DNA from 4 places in the Peribacillus sp. FSL P2-0133 genome. Region 2 is predicted to be linked to each of the others. Evidence: riboswitches for the same ligand, from Rfam matches in the RefSeq annotation. Region 2 holds a riboswitch; each other region holds the start of a gene.
What was found. A riboswitch is a leader RNA that binds a small molecule or an ion and turns the genes downstream of it on or off. The one in region 2 is predicted to bind cobalamin.
Positions count from the first base shown of each region.

Region 1: linked by a shared signal. The riboswitch ahead of MKY17_RS11740 ((2Fe-2S) ferredoxin domain-containing protein) and the one ahead of MKY17_RS05580 (ribonucleoside-diphosphate reductase subunit alpha) in region 2 are both predicted to bind cobalamin.
Region 3: linked by a shared signal. The riboswitch ahead of metE (5-methyltetrahydropteroyltriglutamate--homocysteine S-methyltransferase) and the one ahead of MKY17_RS05580 (ribonucleoside-diphosphate reductase subunit alpha) in region 2 are both predicted to bind cobalamin.
Region 4: linked by a shared signal. The riboswitch ahead of MKY17_RS27550 (ABC transporter substrate-binding protein) and the one ahead of MKY17_RS05580 (ribonucleoside-diphosphate reductase subunit alpha) in region 2 are both predicted to bind cobalamin.

Region 1 covers NZ_CP150254.1:2,450,529-2,456,797, forward strand. Annotated here, with positions in the region: gene MKY17_RS11725 (energy-coupling factor ABC transporter substrate-binding protein) at 1-227, opposite strand, end outside; gene MKY17_RS11730 (energy-coupling factor ABC transporter permease) at 229-972, opposite strand; gene MKY17_RS11735 (hypothetical protein) at 993-1,163, opposite strand; cobalamin riboswitch at 1,146-1,342, opposite strand; cobalamin riboswitch at 1,544-1,735, shown strand; gene MKY17_RS11740 ((2Fe-2S) ferredoxin domain-containing protein) at 1,885-2,253, shown strand; gene cobJ (precorrin-3B C(17)-methyltransferase) at 2,269-3,924, shown strand; gene MKY17_RS11750 (sirohydrochlorin chelatase) at 3,943-4,866, shown strand; gene cobK (precorrin-6A reductase) at 4,863-5,633, shown strand; gene MKY17_RS11760 (precorrin-8X methylmutase) at 5,646-6,269, shown strand, end outside.
Region 2 covers NZ_CP150254.1:1,163,201-1,169,469, reverse strand. Annotated here, with positions in the region: gene MKY17_RS05595 (SulP family inorganic anion transporter) at 1-799, shown strand, start outside; gene MKY17_RS05590 (hypothetical protein) at 885-1,031, shown strand; gene MKY17_RS05585 (manganese-dependent inorganic pyrophosphatase) at 1,132-2,061, opposite strand; cobalamin riboswitch at 2,355-2,536, shown strand; gene MKY17_RS05580 (ribonucleoside-diphosphate reductase subunit alpha) at 2,674-4,971, shown strand; gene MKY17_RS05575 (ribonucleotide-diphosphate reductase subunit beta) at 5,017-6,069, shown strand; gene MKY17_RS05570 (flavodoxin domain-containing protein) at 6,041-6,269, shown strand, end outside.
Region 3 covers NZ_CP150254.1:801,237-807,505, reverse strand. Annotated here, with positions in the region: gene MKY17_RS03830 (aminopeptidase) at 1-769, opposite strand, end outside; gene bcp (thioredoxin-dependent thiol peroxidase) at 781-1,251, opposite strand; gene MKY17_RS03820 (potassium channel family protein) at 1,314-1,733, opposite strand; cobalamin riboswitch at 1,980-2,172, shown strand; gene metE (5-methyltetrahydropteroyltriglutamate--homocysteine S-methyltransferase) at 2,317-4,623, shown strand; partial or broken gene MKY17_RS03810 (acyl-CoA thioesterase) at 4,620-5,095, shown strand; gene MKY17_RS03805 (ABC-2 family transporter protein) at 5,137-5,922, opposite strand; gene MKY17_RS03800 (ABC-2 family transporter protein) at 5,927-6,269, opposite strand, start outside.
Region 4 covers NZ_CP150254.1:5,685,928-5,692,196, reverse strand. Annotated here, with positions in the region: gene MKY17_RS27565 (acyltransferase family protein) at 1-976, shown strand, start outside; tRNA gene MKY17_RS27560 (tRNA-Arg) at 1,183-1,256, opposite strand; gene MKY17_RS27555 (polysaccharide deacetylase family protein) at 1,461-2,333, shown strand; cobalamin riboswitch at 2,420-2,595, shown strand; gene MKY17_RS27550 (ABC transporter substrate-binding protein) at 2,776-3,741, shown strand; gene MKY17_RS27545 (iron ABC transporter permease) at 3,704-4,759, shown strand; gene MKY17_RS27540 (heme ABC transporter ATP-binding protein) at 4,766-6,238, shown strand; gene cbiB (adenosylcobinamide-phosphate synthase CbiB) at 6,235-6,269, shown strand, end outside.

The DNA.
Region 1 (6,269 bases), 1.3 Mb from region 2:
ATGAAACCAGCTCCGATTGCAGCTTGCAGCGCAAATAATAAGCTTTCGGTTTCTGCACCTGGCGGCTCCCAAATACTGTTGAACCATGGCTTGTATTCCGGCTGGATTTTAGTGATGGCTTCTTCAGCTTCGCCATCGGCACCGCCAAATTCCGTTCCTTGTTGTGTGATTAACGGTATGGTAGCAAGAATGACGACCAGGAAAAGCAGCAGTAAACTTTTTTTCATGTTAACGGGCCTCCTTAGATAAAACTCGCAGCAATTTCAATTCGCCTAGATTGTATTTTTTTAAGAAATTCATCACGACGACTGTCAATAACCCCTCACTGATTGCCAAGGGAATTTGGGTCAGGGCAAAAATCCCTGCAAATTTACTGAAAGAGGCCATGAATCCTCCTACCTCGGATGGAAAAGCAAGAGCAAGTTGAACGGAAGTCACCACATAGGTTCCCAAATCTCCAAAAGCAGCTGCCAAGAAAACGGCAAGTGAAAAAGACCACCCCAATTTAGTTGCGCCCTTGAAGACGAAGTAAGCAATGAACGGTCCGCAAACGGCCATGGAAAATGCATTGGCCCCTAATGTCGTCAATCCTCCGTGAGCCAGTAAAACAGCTTGAAATAATAGAACGATGGAGCCAACGACACTCATGGCCAATGGTCCGAATAAAATGGATCCCAAACCAACTCCGGTAGGGTGTGAAGAACTTCCCGTAACGGAAGGAATCTTTAGGGCCGATAAAATGAATACAAATGCACCCGATAGGCCAAGCATCATTTTTGTTTCTGGGTTTTCCCTTACTTTGGATCTAATGGACCGGTAACCCAAGATTAAAAATGGAAGGGTAACGGCCCACCAGAATATAGCCCATTCAATGGGTAAAAAGCCCTCCATGATATGCATGGCCATTGCCCTTTTTGGGACAAAAAGCAGTAAAATGACAAAATAAATAATTTTCCAATTGGTTCTTTTCATTCTTTCTCCTTTCAACACTTTTAATTTTTCTGATCAATCTTGAGAAGAAAGGCGCGCCCAACATAAAAAGCACTTCTCTCAAAGGAAAGAAGTGCGTAATGAACAGGAATTTTGCAGCATAAACCAACCATGGGCCTTTCTGCCTGATCCGCACACCCATCCTCGTAGGTTGAAACAGTTTCACGCTTCATGGCAGGTCTCCTGGCTTTGGTTCATCATCCCATTACATCCTTCCCATCTAATTTGACAGTGGATTAAAGTTAAAGTAATAGGACTTCCCTTTACAGTGGCGGGACCGCTCCGGATTTTCACCGGCTTCCCTTTTAAGCTGAATTCCGAAAAATTCAACACCATAAAACTTATGTAATTATTTAGAAAATTCTCGTATAGTGTACCATAAAGAAATAATTCCAGCTACACTATATTTTTTTTTTGACTAAGTTTGTTGCAAGGAAAGGCTTGTGGGAAGGATATACACTATTAAACTTTTCTAAACAGTCGGAATAAACTATTGAATTTTGATAAAGTTGTTATATGATAGATAAAGTTAGTTAGAAATGTATATTAAAACCAAATATTATATTTTAAAAGTGCTCTTGTGTGAATAAGCAAGGGATAATAGGGAAATCGGTGAAAATCCGATGCAGCCCCCGCTACTGTAAACGCTGATGAAATTGTCGATAGCCACTGGCATTGTTGCCGGGAAGGGACAAAGTAAAATGAAGCGTAAGCCAGGAAACCTGCTTTTAAAATTGCATGATACTTTTCGGAGGGAAAGGTAGAAGGACTATGACGATTTTGGGAGATTGGGCATTCTTGCCTGGGGCTCCTCATTCATATAGTTTTTTTAAACCTTGACTCTTATGTTAAGGTTTTTTATTTTGCCTTTTCCCTGAACGCAGGAGGAAGAAGATGACTACTTGGAACTTAATGGGTACAAATACACATCTGTTGATTTGTAATGGAAGCAGCTGCATGAAGAAGGGCGGGGAAGAAGTAACCCAAGCGATTCGCGATGAAATTGCTTCCAAAGGACTGGATTTGAAAATCCATACAACCAGGACACGGTGTAACGGAAGATGTAAGGATGCCTGCGTTGTGATTGCCTATCCTCAAGGAAACTGGTATCGAGTGGAAACGCCTGATTTCGGTCGCCAGATTGTCAGCCATATTGATGATGGGGAGTTTGTTCCACAAATGATCTACCAATTCAATGATGGGGAAATGACACCGAATCCAGATTTTCCTGCTCATACGGGTATTTCAAAGAACAAAGCGTAAAAAGGAGATGTCTTAATGAGTACAAACGGTAAATTATTCGTCGTGGGCTTTGGGCCAGGGAATTTTGAACACATTACCAAACGTGCTGTCGAAGCCCTTCAAGAAAGTGACTACATCATTGGTTATAAAACTTATGTTGAACTCATTCAGGGACTGCTCACAGATCAAACGATTATTAGTACGGGTATGACTGAAGAGGTATCACGTGCACAGGAAGCAGTGAAACAAGCGGAGCTGGGTAAGAAAGTTGCGGTAATTTCCAGCGGGGATGCCGGAGTTTACGGAATGGCTGGCTTGGTTTATGAAGTATTGATTGAAAAAGGCTGGAAAGAAGAAACTGGAGTGGGCATTGAAGTCATTCCTGGCATTTCGGCAATCAACTCCTGTGCATCTTTACTTGGGGCACCAGTCATGCACGATTCGTGTACGATCAGTCTCAGTGATCATTTAACTCCTTGGGAACTGATCGCTAAAAGGGTTGAAGCAGCTGCAATGGCAGACTTTGTCATTGCCCTGTATAATCCGCGCAGCGGCAGGCGGACGAGGCAAATTGTTGAAACACAGAACATTCTCCTTCGCTACCGTTCGCCCGATACACCTGTCGGGTTGGTGAAAAGTGCTTATCGCGATAGGCAGGATATTGTCATAACCAATTTGAAAGATATGTTGAATCACGATATTGGAATGTTGACCACCGTCATTATTGGTAATTCATCCACCTTTTTATATGATGACAAAATCATCACACCAAGAGGCTATCAGAGGAAATATACTTTGAATTCGGAAAAGCAACCATTGAAGCCGCATCAGCGTCTGCAAAAAGAAGCGGAACCGTGGGCATTAGATCAAGAAGCCGATTCTGTGCAAGAAGTCTTCATCGAATCCGCTGGAGGAGTTGGATTACTTACAAAAGCACCAGAAAAGAAGCCAGCTTCCTTTGAAATGGCAATGGAAGCACTGTCAAGAGTCAAGGGTCAAACCGTTCAGCAATCCATTGAGCCAATTGTTCAGCAAAAAATGGAGTCGGTATTCGAACTTGCCGTTAGTCCAGGTGTGGCGAATAAACAATTCACTCCCAAACAAATGATGACACTTGCGGAAGTTGTCGGGGAAAAGGGCACGATGGAATACACGCCAAATCATAAAATCGTATTAAAGATTCCGACAACGGATCCGGAAGTCATTACGGGGAAATTGCAATCAGCAAACTTTCTATTATCGCCGATTGGAGATGTACTGACATTAAAAGCCTGTGATTTCTGTGATGGTGAAAAAACGGAATCCATTCCTTATGCGGATGAAATACATCGGGTGCTTGGCGGAATGAAAATGCCCAAGGAACTTAACATCGGTTTTAATGGGTGTGGGATGGCTTGTTATAGTGCTGTGATGGATGATATCGGGATTGTCTTCCGAAAAGGGAAGTTCGACTTATTTCTTGGAGCTAAACCGGTTGGAAGAACAGCCCATCCAGGTCAGCCGGTTGCGGAAGGCATTGAACCGGAACAGCTTGTTGAACTGATTACGGACATTGTCGCGGAGTATAAGCAAAATGCCCATCCAAATGAGCGGCTTTTTAAATACTTCAAACGTTCGAAAAAGATACAGAATTTTTCTTATCAGGACATCGCTCCAAAAATAAACATAGAGCCTGCGCCTTGTGAAGACTAATCAAGAGGGGGAAAGTAAATGAAAGCAGTTTTGTTCGTAGGACACGGAAGCCGCTTGGCTTCGGGAAACGAAGAAGTCCTTCATTTTATTGAAAATATGATTCCGGCATTGGATGAGCGCTTCCTTGTAGAAACGTGCTTCTTGGAATTTGCGGCACCGAATATATCCAAAGGCATTGATAATTGTGTAAAACGAGGGGCTACTGAAGTTATCGTCATACCGATCATTTTGTTGCATGCAGGTCATTCGAAATTACATATCCCAGCTGAAATAGAAGATGGGAAAACAAAGTATCCAGAAGTGAAATTCACATATGGCCAAACGATCGGGGTCCACCATGATGTATTGACAATCCTGACAGACCGTCTTGAGGAAGCGGGATTCGATACAACCTCTGAACATGCTGAGACAGCAATATTGCTAATTGGCCGAGGTGGCAGTGATGCTGATGCAAATAGTGATATATATAAAATTTCACGATTATTATGGGAAAAATTAAACGTTAAATGGGTCGAAACAGCTTTCATGGGTGTAACGGACCCGCACGTTGATGAAGGCATTGAGCGATGCACTCGCTTAGGGGCAAAAAAAGTAGTGATGCTGCCATATTTCCTCTTCACAGGGGTGTTGATGGAAAGAATGGAGGATATGCTGAAAGGCTATCAAGAGCTATATCAAGATCAAGAATTCATTTTGGCGAAGTATTTTGGGTATCATCCAACATTACAGAACATTCTGCAAGAACGTGTAATTGAAGCTAGTGAAGGCAGATCAAGCGGGGCACGTGATTTGGAAAACTATCGTAAACATGTCGAGGAACATGGGCATGCCCACCATCATCACCATCACGACCACGATCACGATCACCATCATGACCACGACCATCACGACCACGACCATCACCACGATCACGATGGGCAAGTGGTGGGGACGTCAAAATGATATTGTTTTTGGCGGGTACAAGTGATGCAAGGGAATTAGCTATTGAGATGCAGCAGGTGGGATTCAAGGTTTTGGCAACTGTTGTAACCGGGTCGGCGGCTAAAAGTTTGCAAGATGCAGGCATATCCACCCGGATTGGCCGATTAACTGCAGAGGATATGACATCTTTAATTTCTGAAAAAGGTTTTCAGGCTGTAGTTGATGCAAGTCACCCATTTGCCGAAGAAGCATCCAAAAACGCCCTTAACGGAGCAAAGGCAGCAAATGTCCCTTATATTCGTTATGAGCGTGAAAGTCAACGGTTTCAGAATGATAAATTGATAGTTGTCCGTGATTATGAAGAAGCTGCCAAACTTGCCGCTGCGAAACGGGGAGTCATCATGCTCACGACCGGAAGTAAAACCCTAGCCGTGTTCGCAAAAGAATTGCTAGGGCTCGAGAATACCAGAGTCATAGCGAGAATGCTGCCACGCATGGACAATATGGAAAAATGTGCGCAGCTGGGCATTGAACAAAAAAATATCGTTGCGATTCAAGGTCCATTTTCCAAAGAATTAAATAAAGCTCTATATGAACAGTATGGCGTCACATTGATGATAACGAAAGAAAGTGGCAAGGTCGGTGCGGTTGATGAGAAATTGGAAGCCGCGTTGGAATGTGGAATAGAAACGATTATGATATCGCGACCGGATGTTGACTATCAAAATGTTCATTCCAGTTTTGATCATGTCATCGCCGAGTTGAATAAACAGCTAAATGAAAAATAGGAGGAATGCAAGATGGATTTTAAAACGGATTTTAAACCACTAACGGTAGACCCAGACAAAATATATGATTATAGCTTCTCGATCATAGCCGAAGAAATGGGCAATCATGATTTTTCTGAAGATGAATGGAAGATCGTCCGCCGGGTCATTCATGCTTCAGCGGATTTTGAATTGGGAAGAAGTGTCATCATCCATCCAAATGCCATTCAAGCTGGTGTGGAAGCAATTCGCAAAGGTAGACATGTCATTGCGGATGTGCAAATGATCGAGAGCGGTACAGGCAAAAAAAGATTTCAAAAACACGGCGGGGACGTTCATTGCTATATTTCAGATCCGGATGTGATGGTCGAAGCAAAACGTTTGAATACGACAAGGGCGATCATTTCGATGCAAAAAGCCGTAAAGGAAAATGAAGGGGGCATTTATGCCATTGGCAATGCACCTACAGCTTTACTTGAGCTCATTCGCCTTATTAAAGAAGGGATTGCAAAACCGGACTTAATCATTGGAATGCCTGTTGGGTTTGTTTCTGCAGCAGAATCGAAAGAGGAACTCGCTAAGATCACGGAAATTCCATTCATTACGAATATTGGCCGAAAAGGTGGAAGTACTGTCACTGTTGCTGCATTGAACGCG
Region 2 (6,269 bases):
TTTCCCTTATTCCATAGCTCTTGCATTTGTTGGCCTGCTTGAATCATTATTGACAGCTCAAATAGTCGATGAGATGACTGACACGGACAGTAATAAAAATAAGGAAGCCAAAGGCCAGGGGATTTCGAATATCATTGCCGGATGCTTTGGCGGCATGGCAGGATGTGCGATGATCGGCCAATCCGGTATCAATATTAAATCGGGAGGAAGGGGCCGGCTCTCCACTTTTGTAGCTGGCGCTTTCCTTATGGTATTAATCGTGGTATTGAATGATGTCCTTATTAAAATCCCGATGGCTGCACTTGTCGCAGTCATGATCATGGTTTCAATCGGGACCTTTGACTGGTCTTCTCTAAAGAGGCTCGTTAAAGCTCCAAAGTCGGATGCAGCCGTGATGATCGTGACGGTCCTCATTGTCCTTTATACACATGATTTATCAAAAGGGGTATTCGCCGGAGTGCTCTTGAGCATGATTTTCTTTTCGGCTAAAATTTCTAAAGTGGCTGTAGAGAAAACGGAAGATGTCCAGGCTAAGAAAATCATTTATCATATCAGCGGGCAAATATTTTTCGCTTCTGTCCAGGACTTTGTTTCGAAGTTCGACTTCAAGGAAAAAGCCGATTCAATCGTCATCGACTTTTCCCATTCTAAAATCTGGGATGCTTCAGCAGTCGGTGCTGTTGATACGGTTGTTCTTAAATATCAGCTTCTGGGTATACCTGTCCAAGTGCAAGGACTCGATGAAGAAAGTTCGTTATTGCTTGAAAAACTCGCCACCTCAGAAAGTAAAATATCTTGAAGTTGTAAAATTTTGCTGAATAGAAACTTTTCAAACCGACAAAATAGATAACATGAATGATTTCCTTTTGAAAGGAGCGAAAAGCATGACACCCGAGCAGGATTATACGGCAGCAAATCTGTCACCGGATTTATTGAATGAACTGAAAAGCTTTGAAAGCAGACTTGGCGAGGAAGCCAACAAAGAACTGATTGTCATTGCCTATGAAAAAGAAAAGGAAGCTTTGAATTAAGAAAAAAGACTCAAAACACCCTTAATGGTGGTTGAGTCTTTTTTTTTGCATGTACAGAAAAAGGATGCCCATGTTTTTAATGAGCATCCCTTCTACTGTATTATTTGCTGAATACGTCCGTTAAGACTGGCACGATTTGTTTTTTACGCGATACAACGCCTTCTAAGACGGCGATGTTATTGTTTAATGAAACGTCGTATGCTTTTTCCACTGCATAAGCTGCTTTACCAAGAGCCAAGGCAACAGAATCATTAGTCAAGATATCCGTTACGACAAATAGGAATAAGTCCAATTCCTTCTCAGCGATGACCGCTTCAATCGCCGCTTCCAATTCTGCTTGCTTAGCAAGGACTTCGTTCGGATCTACAGCATTGACCTGTGCTATCTCCACTTTAGCCATTCCCATGGAGAATTCCTTTGCATCAAGAGTGATAAGCTGGGCAATCGTTTTGTCGCTCAAGTCAGCTCCAGCTTTCAACATTTCTAAGCCGTATGTTTCAGCGTCGACTCCCGCAATGGCAGCCAGTTCCATTGCTGCTGCAACGTCTTGCTCCGTGCATGTAGGAGATTTGAACAATAACGAATCGGAAATGATGGCAGACAACATAAGACCTGCGATTGCTTTAGGGACTTCAATGCCGTTTTCTTTATAAATTTTATTTAAAATGGTTGCCGTACATCCAACTGGTTCCGCACGGTAATATAGTGGATCGCTTGTTTCAAAGTTAGCGATACGGTGATGGTCGATAACTTCCAACACACGGACTTGGTCAATATCTTCAGCACTTTGCTGGCGTTCGTTATGATCGACCAGGATTACGCCTTCAGCTTCCCCTGCAACTTTTTCCACAAGGCGGGGAGCTTCGAATTTGAATTGGTCCAATGCATATTGAGTTTCACCATTTACTTCACCCAGACGAACTGGTTCAGCGTTGATACCTAACTGCTTTTTCAGGTCTGCATAAGCGATTGCTGAACAGATTGTGTCTGTATCCGGGTTTTTATGTCCAAAAACTAATACTTTTTCCAAGATTTTATCCCCTTTTTCTTAAATATTTTTCCGCGAATCCCCTCATTGCAATAAGGGAGAGCCACCTTTACTAGACAATTTATTTTAACACAAAATCGCGTAAAATCAGCGCTTGAATTACCCATTCCCCAATAAAATCTTTCATTCCTTCACACTCTGCCATCACTTTGTCAATAGATAAGGATTGGTTTTTTTCAAATATATTAGTTGAATTATCATCGTATATGGCTTACGATAATATAAGCAGAAATACTAGATATTGATTATACAAACATTAACAATAACTATATATAGAATTTTTTATAATCCAAGGTGCCAGTGATGGCTGAAAAGGGAATCCGGTGTAAACCCGGAACTGTCCCCGCAACTGTAAATGTGACGAAATGAGATACCCACTGTATAGCTCTCTATACGGGAAGGACTCAAAGTAGGGTGATCATGAGTCAGGAGACCTGCCTTGAATTTTTCACGTTTCTTATTCTTCGGGGATTGAGATGATGAAACGATAGTTTAACGGCTATTTTTTCATGGCTCTTTTATTCTATCGTTTGATCCGCTCAATTCATTGGGCGGTTTTTTTATTTTAGCGGAAGTTAACAAGGAGGATCATTAATGACTCAAACATATAACTCTACCATAAGTGAAAATGACACAGAAACGAAATCCATCCAGCTCGAGATGTTGTCAAAGGAATTCGAAGGCCATCTCGATATGGAGAAGTTCAAAAAGCGTTTTACAAAATGGCTAGATCGCAAAAGTGACTCAACCGAAGAACAGGCATCAAGAAAACTGATTCAGCTCGCTCTTGAAAGTGTGGATATCGATGCTCCGGATTGGACGTTCGTTGCTGCAGCAGAACTGTTGAATACAATGTATAGGGATGCACAAGCCAATCGAGGTTATGAAGGCATGAGTTATGGCCCATTCTATGAGCTGATCACGGAACTCTCCCAGCTTTCAGAAGGTCAGCGTTATCCCATTTATAAACCAGAACTGCTATCTTCATATACGAAAGCGGAAATTGAGGAATTGGGTTCGGTGATCGACCCGGAAAAAGATAAATTATTCTCTTACATAGGCATCTACTTATTGAACGACCGCTATCTAGCCCGCCCACAAAAGGATAAGGTCTACGAACTGCCACAAGAACGTTTCATGATCATCGCGATGGAAATCATGCGATTGGAAAAAACGGAGCACCGCCTGCAACTTATAAAAGAAGCATACTGGGCCATGTCCAATCTTTATATGACCGTTGCGACTCCTACACTCTCCAATGCAGGTAAAACACATGGACAGTTAAGCTCTTGCTTTATCGACGCAATTGAAGATTCCATTGACGGAATCTACCTATCAAACTACGATGCGGCAAAAGTATCTAAATTTGGCGGCGGTGTCGGTCTTTACGTCGGTAAGGTTCGCTCGCTTGGTTCTGATATCCGGGGCTTCTCTGGAAACAGTTCCGGCACGACTCCCTGGATTCGACTATTCAACCAGACAGCGGTAAGTGTCGATCAATTGGGTCAACGTAAAGGTGCCATCGCGATTTACTTGGATGTCTGGCATAAAGATATCATGAGCTTCCTCGATTTGAAGACACAAAACGGGGATGACAGATTAAAAGCCCATGATATTTTTACAGGTGTATGTATACCCGATTTATTCATGGAAGCTGTACGCGACAGAAAAGAATGGTATCTTTTCGATCCGCATACCGTTAAGCAAACCCTTGGATTTTCACTTGAAGATCTTTATGACGAGAAGAAAGGCGAAGGAAGCTTCAGGAATCATTATGCACTTGCTGTCGAGGCCGCAGAAAATGGCAGGCTTCCAAACTATAGCTTTGAAAAAATCAATGCGATGGACATCATGAAAAGCATCATGATTTCTCAATTAGAAGAAGGCGTACCGTATATGTTCTACCGTGATGAAGTGAATCGGAAGAATCCCAATAAACATAAAGGTATGATTTATTGTTCTAACCTTTGCACGGAGATTGCCCAAAACCTAAGCCCTTCGACGATCACGGATGAATATGAAACGGAAGATGGAGATGTTGTTGTGGTTCGTAAAAGCGGCGATTTCGTTGTCTGCAACCTTTCATCCATTAACTTGCCCCGGGCAGTGGGCAGCGATGTTTTGGAAAGATTGATTCCCATTCAGATCCGCATGCTGGATAATGTCATTGATGTGAATAATCTTCCTGTCAAACAGGCATCCATCTCGAACAAACGTTACCGGGCAATTGGTTTAGGAACGTTTGGATGGCATCATTTACTTGCCACGCAGAATATTTATTGGGAATCCGATGAGGCTGTTCACTATGCAGATGCTTTATACGAAAGGATCGCATACTTAACAATCAAGGCATCCAACGAATTGGCCAAGGAAAAAGGATCATACCCATATTTTGAAGGATCTGATTGGCATACAGGGGACTATTTCGAACTGCGTGACTATACAGATCAAAAATGGATGGATTTAAAAGCAGACGTGCAGGAACACGGGACCCGTAATGGCTATTTAATGGCCATTGCCCCGAATTCTTCGACAGCTAAAATCGGTAATTCCACGGATGGAATCGATCCTTTGTATGAAATTGAATTTTACGAAGAAAAGAAAAACTTCAAATTCAAGGTGACCGCGCCAGGCTTGACGCCAAATACGTATGAATATTATAAAAAGACGCGATTTAATTTGGACCAACTGGAAAGCATCAGGCAAAATGCAGCGCGCCAACGCCATATTGACCAAGCAATCAGCTTTAATCTGTATGTACACAATACAATCAAAGCGAAGGTCCTATTGGATATCCATTTAACGGCATGGGAAAGCGGATTGAAATCAACGTATTATGTTCGTTCGACTTCTTCCGAATATGACAATGCCTGCGAAAGCTGTTCAAGTTAACGACAATCATAACCCAGTAATCTATTCTTAAAGGAGTTTTCACGAATGACCAATCATATCAAAAAGATTCGGATGCTCGAACCTACGCATCCAACCAAGGCAACCGGTGTTTTCAAAGGAGAAGCTTCAGGCTTCCTCCTTTGGAACGATATTCAGTATGAAAAATTCTATGATACCTATACACAGCTCATCAATAACTTTTGGAAGCCTTCGAGCGTGAACATGATTCAGGATAAAAAGCAGTGGGGCGAATTGGACGAAGATATCCAGGACGCTTTTCTCGATATCCTTACGATGATTGCTGGAATGGACAGTCTTCAAACGCCCACTTTAGTAGAAATCCTCCGGTACATTAAAGATCCGGCGGCAAAAGCTATCCTGGCCAACATGGCACAGCAGGAATCGATCCATAATGAATCTTATTCCTATATCCTTGCTTCCTTGATTCCTGTAGGCAAGCAAAAACAGCTTTTCGACCGCATTAAAGAACATCCTGAAGTGATTAAGCGTAACCAACCGATCGTTGATGCTTATCAAACGTTCGTGGACGATCCCAGCCCTCAGCATTTATTCGAGGCACTGATCCATTCAACGAACCTTGAAGGGATATATTTCTATCTGGCTTTCGCCTTTTATTATAATTTAGGACGACAAAATTTAATGACTGGTTCCGCTACGATGATATCCTATATTCATCGCGATGAAATGGTCCATTTCGATTTCATTGGAATGCTCGTTCAAATCTTGATGTATGAATATCCTGAGTTAAATAATGAAGAAAACACGAAGTTCATCTATAAAACGATTGAAAAAGCAGTCGAACTCGAAAAAGAATGGTCTGAATATATGCTCGAAGATATCCAAACCAAAGCCGATCTCGATTTGGAAGAATTCAATGAGTACATCGAATATATCGCCAACAAACGGTTACGTATGCTAGGCCTTGAAAATTTGTATAAAGAGTATGGCGAGAATCCGATGCCATGGATCAAAACGTTCGATGATGAATCCATCGGACTTACCAAAACCGATTTCTTCGAACAGAAGTCAAGGACATACAGTCAAGTAAATGCCAGCAATGGGTTCGATGAGCTGTAAAGTTGCCATTGTCTATCATTCTGCCGGCGGCAATACAAAAGCGCTTGCTGAAGCCCTTGCTTCCCTTTTACCTGAAGCTGGACTATATCGAATGAATGAATTCGACATACGCACATTGCCGGATTACGATGCATTGATCGTCGGCACCTATACCTGGGGCAATGGGGAGCTTCCTGCTAAATCAGCAGCCTTTTATAAAG
Region 3 (6,269 bases), 360 kb from region 2:
CTTTAATGATTTTTCCCTTTTCCAAGTTTAATTCTATGTCACTAAAGGTGATTCCTTCATAGGTTGTGGGTGTGTTGAAGGATATCCTTCCATTGAGACTATCTTTTATGGGTGCTGTAAACACTTCCCCATCCGGTAAATTCTTTTTTCCGGCACATATGATGGCCGGCATACCTTTAATGGAAAAGGTCAAATCTGTCCCTGGTGAAACGATCCTGACTTTGTCAGTCCGTTCCATCAATTGTTTTAACGGTTTCAAGGCCGCCTCCATTTTCCCGTAATCCATGGTGCATACGTTCAACAGAAAGTCTTGGTACCTGTTGAAGGTCATGCCGGCTTTTTGCGCTGATGCGTTGGTGGGATAATTAAGTAAGACCCAACGTCGGTTGTTTACATAGAAAAGAGTGGGGGAATTCATAGCCTCCCCTTGAAGACGGTGCCTCTCGATGGGAACATCAGTCATTTCCACATCGTTTTCTTCCCCTGTGATGATGATGACTGCATCGATATCCGTATATTTCTTCAGAGCCCATTGCGAAGATGTGTCAAGTTGTTCCTTCACATTCCCTTGTAACAGGTGGCGGCTTATCTCATCGTCTTCGAGTTCTACATATGGATAAGCACCCACTCTGTATATTTCATCAATCAGCTCTTTCAATAACGGTTTCGTGTTGATATGCCCTCGTATGAGGATTCTCTCTTTTGGCTGTGTTTGTATCGAATGATGAATCAGCCTGGCTGCAAGCTTCGTTATTCGCTCATCCTTCATCTGCCTGTCCCTTATTTTTCGAGGTCGCGAAGAGTTTCAAGCGCTTCTTCGACGTGGCCTTTGACTTTTACTTTACGCCATTCTTTGACTACCTTACCAGCCTTATCTATCAGGAAAGTTGAACGTTCAATGCCCATATACTCCTTGCCGAAGTTCTTTTTCAATTGCCACACACCAAATGATTCGGCCGCTTCATGATTCTCGTCAGCCAGCAGCAGAAAAGGCAATCCATGTTTTTCGATGAATTTTTCATGACGTGCCGCTGGATCTGGGCTAATACCAATGATGACCGCGTTCAATTCCTCGAATTGCTCATTATGGTCCCGGAAATCACAGGCCTCCGTCGTGCAACCTGGCGTCATGTCTTTTGGATAAAAATATAAAACAATATTTTTCCCCTTAAAATCCGATAGGGAAACTATTTCACCATTGTTTGCAGGGAGTTTGAAATCAGGTGCTTTTTCTCCAATTTTAACAGTCATATTGAACCCTCCATTTCTTTCATTATGGTAAGAGTACCCAATAATCGAAAGAAACACAACTTTCATTTACCCTTCCTATCTTTCTGCTCCAAATCGATAACTGTCCGAATTACGAACGCTGCTGGCAGTGTATACCCGATGAAAGCCTGAATGGTAGCTATCATCCTGCCCATGCCAATCGGGGCTATATCTCCATACCCTACAGAAAACATCGTCATCGCACTGAAGTAAAAGGAAGTCTTCAACTGTTCATAGAAAGTGCCATCCAACCGATTGCCCATATCAAGAATCACCGAATGATTCTGAAGCTCGTATAATAAATAAATCAGTGCAAATCCAACCAATATCGTCGCATATAAATTGCCAAGCCACAGCATATCCTCCAGAGAAAACTTCTTTCCTCCCGACTCAACAAGAAATAACGTACGAATGCTCATCACCATGCAAAAAATGATTCCTGCAATCAAGATGTAGAAAGTCATCCCCCACGCCCCATTTCAAAACGCCACTCTCTCTATACATACTCCCTGTCCAAACAATATATTCTTTTTTAGGTACAGACCTCATACTTATCAACAACACACTCAATAAACTGATTCTTTTCCCGAATCTTTTTTTCCATGTTGACCCTTTTGGTCGGATATGTTAAGATTGTCTAAATTTTTATAATAGTTTTTATTTTAAAAATCTTCGGCCTGCAAACAGTTTATAAAGGCAGGTTTTGTAAAATTTCATATGTGGAAATAGGTTCCTAATTTTAAATTAGGATTAAAAGGGAAGTCCGGTGTAATTCCGGCACGGTCCCGCCACTGTAATGGGAGTGTTAGCGCCATCCAATATGCCACTGATCAAAGGATCGGGAAGGCCGCCGCTAATGATAATCCCTAAGTCAGGAGACCTGCCTATTTCGACAACACTGTTTTAACCTACGGGAGATAGGGAGGTGTTAGGGACCTTATAATTGTAAGGGGCATTCTGCATGCCTCTTATTTTAAGCATTTCTAACTTTCTCTTTTGACGGTTGGGGATGCTTTTTTTATTGTTCAATAAAATGAATGTAGGAGGATGGGAATTTTGAAAAGCAGTAGTTTGGGTTACCCACGAATCGGGGAAGATCGTGAATGGAAACGTACATTGGAAGCTTACTGGTCAGGTAAAATCGATGAAGCGGAATTTACGGCACAACTAAAGGCAATCCGTTTAGGCAACATACAAAAACAAAAGCAACGGGGCATTGATATCATTCCTGTCAATGACTTCACTTTCTATGATCAAATGCTCGATATGTCCGTCATGTTCGGTCTTGTTCCTGAACGTTATTCAGCCTATGAAGGCGGTAGGGTTCCCCTTTCCGTATATTATTCAATGGCTCGCGGAAACAATGATCAAGTCGCTTCCGAAATGACGAAATGGTTCAATACGAACTATCACTATATTGTCCCTGAATTAAAACTGCCACAGCTGACTTTAACAGAAAATAAACCACTTGCAGCATATCGGGAAGCCAAGGAAAAGCTAGGGATTGAAACGAAGCCCGTGTTGATTGGACCTTATACCTTCATCTCCCTTTCCAAAGGCTTCAATAAACAAGAGATCCCTAGTATCATCCTGAGCTTGCTTCCCCTATACACGCAAATCCTGCGGGAGTTGGAGCAAGAAGGCGTGAAGTGGGTACAAATGGACGAACCTTCTCTTGTTTCATCCATTTCCAAGGATGATATGCAAACTGTTACTTACCTATATGAAAAGCTGAATGAAGCAGCACCAAACCTGAACATCATGCTACAAACATACTTTGATGCCGTGGAACACTACCAAGAAGTCATCGAATTAAAAGTCCAAGGAATCGGTCTTGATTTTGTACATGATAAAGGGAGGAATCTAAGTAATCTTGAAGCATTCGGCTTCCCAAAGGACAAAGTGCTTGCTGCAGGTGTGATTGACGGAAAAAACATTTGGCTATCTGATTTATCGAAAAAAATTCAATTAATTGAGACTCTTAAGAAAAAGGTAGCCGAAGACCAAATCTGGCTTCAGCCCTCTTGTTCCCTGCTTCATGTCCCAGTGACCGTTCGGAATGAAACCGCACTTTCAAAAGAAGTGAAACAGGCCCTTGCTTTCGCTGATGAGAAACTTGAGGAAATCACACTCTTGGTCAAAGGGAATAATCAAGGCTTTGAAGCAATCGCCGAAAAAGTCGATGCCAATAAATTTACGGTTCAAACGTTAGCAAGTTCAAATGCACGGAATCATGGGACTGTACAATCGAAAGTCGAAAAGGTTAAAACCAGGACCGCCGGCCGTCACATTCCATTTAAAGAGCGTTACCAAAAACAACAGGAATTTTTCAAATTGCCTTTCCTTCCTTCGACTACCATCGGTAGCTTTCCGCAGACATTTGAAGTTAAACAAGCACGCGGGAAATTCAAAAGAGGAGAATGGACCGCTCAGAAATATGAAACATTCGTAAACGAAGAAATCGGCAGGTGGATCGAAATCCAAGAAGAAATCGGTTTGGATGTTCTCGTTCACGGGGAATTCGAACGGACGGATATGGTTGAATACTTCGGCCATAAGTTAGGCGGTTTCATCTTTCTGGAAAAGGGTTGGGTACAATCCTATGGATCCCGCTGCGTGAAACCACCAGTCATCTACGGCGACATCCATTTCATCGAACCGATGACAGTAAGGGAAAGTGTGTACGCACAATCACTGACGAAGAAGACGGTAAAGGGAATGCTTACAGGTCCTGTTACGATTTTAAATTGGTCATTTGTCCGTGATGATATTTCCAGGGAGAATGTTTGCTATCAGCTGGCACTCGCTTTAGAAAAGGAAGTCATTGCATTGGAATCTGCTGGAATTAAAATGATTCAGGTTGATGAGCCTGCACTTAGAGAAGGTCTGCCATTGAAAAAAAACGATCGCGACGAGTATTTGAACTGGGCTGTGAATTCATTCTTGATATCCACATCAAGCGTGGAGGATACAACCCAAATTCATACGCATATGTGCTATTGCGACTTCAACAGTTTCATGGATGTCATCTCCTCCCTCGATGCTGATGTAATTTCCATCGAAACATCTCGTAGTCATGGGGAGCTTGCTTCCGCATTCGAGGAAAAAACATATGAAAAAGGTATTGGCCTTGGTGTGTATGATATTCACAGCCCGCGTGTGCCCGCAGTGGAAGAAATGGTCGATATGATTGAACGGGGCATCAAGGTATTGAATAAAGACCAGTTTTGGATCAATCCAGACTGCGGCCTGAAAACAAGGGGTATCCCGGAAACCGTCGCTTCCCTGAAAAACATGGTCGAAGCAGCAAAAATCGTCCGTGAAAACCTTTTAGCCAAACCAACAGGCCAATGATTGAAAAGAACGTTGCCCATCCAACACAGCAGTCACGGACTTTTTTAACCGACCTTGTTTTTCCACCGGATACAAATCATCACAATACCATCTTTGGCGGAAAAGTAATGGCATATGTTGATAAAATAGCCTGCATTTCAGCTATGCGCCATTGTCGAAAACCGTTGTGACTGCTTCAAGCGACTCTTTTGATTTTTTGGCCCCCATCAAGACAGGGGATGCGATCAACCTTGAAGCTTATGTCACCTGTGCTCATCGCACATCAATGGAGGTATTCGTGAAAGTGGAGCGTGAGAATCTATTAACAGGTGAAAAACAGCTTACGGCACGCGCTTTTTTAACGATGCTGGCCATTGATGAAGACGGCAAGCCGACAAACGTACCTAAGGTCATTCCGAAAACGGAAGAGGAAAAGCAGCAATATGTTGAAGCACAAGCAAGATATATTGAAAGAAAGAAAAAACGGAACTAAACAAAAACCCCTTCAACATGAATGCTGTTGAAGGGGTTTTTTTAGTTCCCTGCCCCGCGGTACCTCTTCACTCCCTGATTCCATATGAAAACGGATATCACGAAAAAGGAAACCCCGATTACAGGTGTGGCAAATGCATATGCATACCACTCTTCTTTTCTTAGGAAATAAGATGCCGGATAGACACCAACAAACGCGAATGGCAGCACCCATGTAAGGACAAAACGGATGACCTTATTATAAATATCAACTGGATAGCGCCCGTAGTTCCCGATATTGTACATCATTGGCATGATGGATGTTTTCGCATCCGACCAGAACCCAATACTTGCTATCGCAACGAATATGGCTGCATAAGCAAGGGCCCCGCCTATTGCAAAAATGATGAAAAGAATCGGGTCATACCACGCAAGCTGAAGATCCAATGAAATCCCCGAATAGAATATAATGATCAAACCGGTCACAACACCAAATAACGCTTCTAGTTCGATTCTTTCTAAAATGACTTGAAACAGGCTATGTATCGGTCTTGTTAATATCCGATCCATTTCACCTTTGACGATATAGCGGTCATTAAAATCCCAGATGTTGAAAAAGGCAGAAAAAAGGGCAAATGGGATAAGGAAGAATCCATAAATGAATATGATTTCTTCCCGGCTCCAGCCGCTTAAAAATTGGGTATGCCCAAAAACGACTAAGATAAATACCAGATTCACGACCTGATTCAGCAGGTCAGATAGGATTTCCATGAAGAAATCGGCTCTATATTGCAATCTGGTTTTCATATATTGACTCACATATTGAAAAAACATCGATACATAAAACATCCCGTCAACCTCCTTGAATAATCAGCTGTTTTTTTGCGACTATCCATAAAAGCTGAATCGGTATTATGAGAATGATGCACCAAATTAACTGCTGTAAAAGCGCCATGGCAATTTCGCCTGAACTGTACCCGTTCGTAAAAATCATGCTTGGTACATAGCTGATCCCTTGAAAGGGTAGATATTTCATCACTTCCTGCGCCCATACCGGATAGAAACTGATGGGCAGCAGCAGACCGGAAAATAAATCAATGATAACCCTTTTAGCCCGGATCAATCCGGCATTATTATATAAGAAAAAGGTAGTGATCCCCGTCAATAAGTTAATCTGTGTATTGATGATGAAGCTG
Region 4 (6,269 bases), 1.3 Mb from region 2:
CCTTTCGTTTTTAATGACTCGATATATAGAAGAACCAATCCGAAGCTCAAAGGACAATAAATACTCATTCAAGAGACTCGGGATAATGGGCAGTGTGAATGTACTCTTGATTGCATCTCTTTTAATTGGAGTATATATAGATCAAAATAAGCTGGAAAATAATATAAATGATAAAAATTATCCAGGAGCGTTAGCTGTCAAAAACCCTGACGATATACCTGATCAAGAACCAATTCCATCATATTCTGAAGTCTTTGATGATTTACCAAAAGCGCATTTGGACGGCAGTAACCAAGGGTTAAAGGAAAGTGACTTGAAAATTGGGGAATATGGCGAAACTGAAAATTACGATGCTACAATTGCCCTGATCGGCAGTTCCCATTCAGAGCATTGGTTAGGTGCCATTTTAGAAGCAACAAAAGATGACAATTATCGTGTATTGAATATGACTCGTTCAGGTACACGTTTTTCAACAGGTTATGCGGATGATGATTTGAAAGGTATCTGGGTCAATAATGTTCTCGATTATCTAAAGGATTCAGATGTAGATCTTGTCATTTCTCATGCCACAGCTTCTGATACGCCTAATAATAAAATACAACAACAAATGGTTGATCAGCTGCAGTATGTTAAAGATGAATATGGTATTGAAGTGTTAGCGATTCGTGATGATCCAAGATATAGTTTTAATGTACTGGAATCATTAGAAACAGATGGACTAGAAGAAACTACAAAAAAAATGAATTCAGTAGATAATCAGAAAGACGAAAGCTTTTGGAGCCAATTTGAAAAAGAGAATAAATCATTGCATAAAATTGACTTAACAGATTACTTCAAGGTAAACGGTAAATTTCAGCCCATTATTGGTAATGTTATAATTTACCGTGATAATAGACATTTAACGAATACTTATTCTGAAAGTTTCGGACCTGTTTTTGAAGAAAAAATCAACGAGATAGGCTTAGTTGAAAAGTAAGTATAGCTAAAGGGTAATTTGTTTCAAGTATAATATTGCTTATCTTGATATAAAAAATCTGAGTTCTGTGTTTTAAAGGGCTCAGATTTTTTTATATCTATAGGGATTGATGAAGTAGTGTTTACTTTGTCCAACCGCCACATAAATCACAGAAAAAACCCTGCTACTACACGGAAGAACCGCGTTGTAACAGGGTTTTTAATTAGCGTCCCAGATAGGAGTCGAACCTACGACCTACAGCTTAGGAGGCTGTCGCTCTATCCTGCTGAGCTACTGGGACATATATATAAGTCGACGACTTATTTATTATATTTCTTATAGGCAAACTTTTCAAGCTTATAGCACATACTTATGAAAAAAATTTTCATTAATGCTCAGCAGGTCACTATGCTCTCGTGTTTTCCTATTAATTCATTAAATGGAATACTTTATTATCCGCTAGTTTTCTGGTACTATTATACTAGAAAAAATTAGGGGAATGATTGTGAAAAGATATAGAGTTTTATGGATGGTGGCATTGCTGGGGATTTTAATTTTACCTGGATGTTCACAAGGGATTTTAGAGGGTATAGGCATAAAGACGGCTGCACCGATTGCGGAAGAAGACATTGAAGTGGTCGAAGCGGCTGAGAATGGGGCAGGGCAGGATTTGGAAGGCCAAATCGATACGGGAAACTGGGTAACGGCCGAGTCCGCTGTCCAGCTTCCAATCTTGATGTATCACAGCATTTCTGAAGGTAATGGCCTTCGGGTTCCAAGTGAGGAATTCCGAGCACAGATGGCTTGGCTTCGGGAGAATGGTTACTATACATTATCCCCTGAAGAAGCATACCTTGTTTTAACCGAGAATCGGATGCCAAGTGAGAAGTGCGTCTGGCTTACTTTTGATGATGGCTATACAGATAACTACACGGAGGCTTTTCCGATATTAAAAGAAAATGATATGAAAGCAACTGTCTTCATGATCGGTAAGTCCATTGATAAAGGTCATCACCTGACTGAAGATCAAATGTTGGAGATGAGCAGGAATGGGATTTCGATCGAAAGCCATACCATCAACCATTTGGAGCTGAACCGCATGACGGCAGTGCAGCAAGAAGCGGAAATGGTTCAGTCGAAGGAGCTATTCGACCGTATCCTCGGCCAGGACACGACGGTGCTTTCCTATCCGGTTGGCCGGTATAATGAAGAGAGTCTAAGGCTGTCAGAAGAAGTTGGATACAAGATGGCAGTCACTACCGAACCTGGGGGAGCTTCAAGGGACCAAGGGATGCATGCCCTGCATCGAGTTCGGATTTCACCCGGGTTATCAGTCGATGGGTTTGCGTCACTGATTGAAAATGCTTCAAAGCATTGAAGGTGGAAGGGTCATTTCGTACTTGTTCAGAAAAATCATATAATAATCGATTCTTACATGGTGTATAATGAAGGAAGTGAAAATTATATACATATGAACGATTTGGTGTCTTAATGACTTAAAAGGGAAGTTGGTGAAATGCCAACGCGGTCCCGCCACTGTATATGGGAGCTGACGGCTGTGTACCACTGTATGAGATATGGGAAGGTGCCGTTGACGATGACCATGAGCCAGGAGACCTGCCAGAATTCGTACACCTGTAACCTACGCGGATGGGAAGGTGTGTGGCAGACCCTAAGAAAGAGTCCGTAATGATATTGTTGCCATGCAAGCACCTTCCGTTTAACGGGAGGTGCTTTTTGTTTTGGGGGCATCTTCCAACCAATGCGTTTTCTTTATTTAGGTGGGAAGAAATTAAATGAAAAGATTGTGGGGAATGAAAATGAAAAAGATTTTTGGTCTGATACTGTTAATGTTGCTTACTGCAGGCTTGATGGTTGGCTGCAGTGACGCTAAGGATGAAGGAAAAGAAAAGCAGCAAACGAATCATGCTCAACACGAAGCTTTCCCGATTACGATTAAAGATGCAACTGGGGAAAAAGTAACGATAGAACAAAAACCGAAGAAAATCGTTTCATTGATACCAAGTAATACGGAAGTGGTCTTTGCACTTGGTTTGGGCAAAAAGGTCGTTGGTGTGTCCGACAATGATAATTACCCGGAAGAAACGAAAGAAATTGAAAAAGTTGGCGGAATGGAAATGAACACGGAGCTGATTGTCTCCATGAAGCCTGATCTTGTTCTTGCGCATGCATCAAGTGCCCATAATTCAAATGAGGGTTTACAGCAACTTAAGGATGCTGGAATAGATGTCCTCGTAGTCAATGATGCACAAAGCTTTGACCAAGTCTATAAGTCTATTGAGATGATTGGACAGGCAACGGGAGAACATGATAAGGCAGAAGAAATCGTTACGGATATGAAAACGAAACTCAAGGATATCCAGGAAAAGGCCAAATCCGTAAAGGAAGCGGATAGGAAGACAGTTTTAGTGGAAGTTTCGCCTTCACCGGAAATATACACACCTGGTAAAAATACTTTCATGAATGAGATGCTTACTATTATTTCAGCGGATAATGCTGCTGCAGAATTGGACGGATGGGCAAAAATTGATGAAGAGTCGATGATTGCTGCAAATCCGGATGTCATCATTACAACGTATGGTTACTATACGAAAGATTCAGTAAGTGAAGTGAAGGGCCGAAAAGGATGGCAAGACGTAAATGCTATTAAGAATGGCCAAGTCTTTGATGTCCATTCAGACTTGGTGACCCGTTCCGGTCCACGTTTAATAGAGGGAGTAGAGGAACTTGCCAAATCAGTCTATCCGAACCAATTTGACAACTAAATGGGCGTTTGCTTATTTGATTGCGTTGTTAATTTTGTTATTCGCAATGACGATAGGCATTTCCTTTGGTTCGGTGCCAGTACCGGTTCCCGTACTTATGCAAATAATCGGCAAGGAGATTTTCCATTTGCCGATTTCTGCTGATCCGGATATTATGCTTACGAATATCGTGATGAACATCCGCTTGCCGCGCGTATTGCTTGCGGGTTTGGTCGGGGCATCACTTGCGATTGCGGGTGCGGCTTTTCAGGGACTGCTCCGGAACCCGCTCGCTGATCCTTACACATTGGGTATTTCATCAGGAGCATCGGTCGGCGCCGTATTGACAATATTCTTGAATATTTCACTGCCGTTCATCGGTTTATATACTCTTCCGGCACTGAGCATCTTATGCTCAGTGCTCACGATGCTTTGTGTACTGACGTTTGCAAAAAAAATGGATCGATCGATGAAAGTGGAAACGATCATTTTAACGGGGATCATTTTTAGCTCGTTTTTAAGTGCCTTCATTTCATTGATGATTGCGCTGACGGGTGATGAATTAAGACAAATCATCGGCTGGCTGATGGGAAGCGTTTCAATGCGCGGATGGAATTACATTGCAATCATTTTGCCGTTTTTTATCATTGGTTCATTGATCTTGATCATGAATACAAGTGAATTGAATGCGATGACTTTCGGGGAAGACCGGGCAAAACACTTAGGTGTGAATGTTAAGCGGCGGAAAATGTGGATCTTGATAGCCGGTTCGACATTGACAGGTGCAGCCGTTGCCGTTTCGGGGGCGATTGGCTTTGTAGGATTGGTCATTCCTCATTTTGTCCGAAAGATTTGGGGGCCTGACCATAAACATTTACTTCCGTTGTCATTGTTGATAGGAAGCGGATTCTTAATATTGGCGGATTTTGTGGCACGAACGATCATTGCCCCATCGGAACTGCCGATCGGGGTGATCACCTCACTTATCGGGGCACCTGCATTTGCGCTGATTTTATTAAAGAGACGGAGAGAAGGGTAAAAACGGATGCTTGAAGTAAGAGGGTTAACAGGTGGATATCATAACAAAGCTGTTTTGGACTCTGTCTCTTTTGATGTACATAAAGGGGAATTATTCGGGATTCTTGGTCCAAATGGCAGCGGAAAAACGACACTTTTAAGCATGCTTAGCGGGGTGCTCGATTATAAAGGCGGAAGCGTACGGATAAGAGGTAGGGATTTGAAGGATTATTCGTCAAAGCAACTTGCACAGGTCATTGCTGTGCTCCCTCAACATTCCTCATTAGCTTTCTCTTATACAGTAAAAGAGACGGTCTCACTTGGGCGATATGCTCATCAATCAGGTTGGTTCCATAGTTGGTCCGCAGAAGATGAATCGATTGTCCAACGAGTTATGGAACAAACGGGAGTAGCTGATTTTCAGGATCTTCATTTTGAACGATTATCAGGAGGGGAGAGACAAAGGGTCTTGCTGGCACAGGCACTTGCCCAAGAGCCGGAAATCCTTTTTTTGGATGAACCTACGAACCACTTGGATCTTTCCTATCAAAAAGATCTTCTTGATCTAATGAGAAAAATGGCAAAAGAGCAGAAGTTGACCGTTATTTCAATTTTTCATGATTTGAATTTGGCAGGATTATATTGTGATCGGCTTATGTTGCTTGAGAAAGGGCAGATTCAGGTTGTTGATGTGCCGAACGAAGTGCTCCAACAGGAACGGATTCAGGATGTATATCATACGACGATCGAAAAACATCCACATCCCGCCCTTCCGAAACCACAGATGTTCATCGTTCCGGAAAAGCATGGCCATGATACTATCCCATTGGAAATCGATGGTTCTTATTTGACAGTCGGTCCTGAGATGATTCAATTGGATTCTCCGATCCCGCTTAGAACGATGTCTTCTGGAGTGACTGGTTCAGGGACGGGCTGGCATAAATATTTTGTGAATAGGCACGTCCATCATGGCTATGATTGCGAGGACCATCATGTTGAAATGGCCGACTATTTAAAGACTCATGGTTTTGAACCTCAGGAAACGGTAGGGATGATGACAGCTGTCTATCTCGATACGGTTGCTTTCAAGCTACTAAGAGCTGAAGATTTCTCGGTTTTTATTATCGTGACGGCTGGTGTAGGCAATGCCATCGACGCTTCTTTAGCAGACCGGCATTCTTGGAGTTCCGCTCCAGGAACGATAAATACTTGGGTATTCGTAAATGGGCATTTGGCAGAAGAGGCTTTCATCCACAGCATAGTTACTGCGACCGAGGCAAAAGTAAAAGCCCTTCATGATTTGCATGTCATGGATAAGGTGACAAATACATGTGCAACAGGAACATCGACAGACAGCATTTTGATTGCGGCAACTCAAAGAGGTGCAAAGCTTCAATATGCGGGCACCATCACTCCGTTAGGGAAGCTGATAAGTCGCGGTGTTTATGATTGTACAGTGGAAGCATTAAAGAATACTCGGAAACGGATTGAGGATTTATGATTTATCAGCATCTTTTTGCAGTTACGCTGGC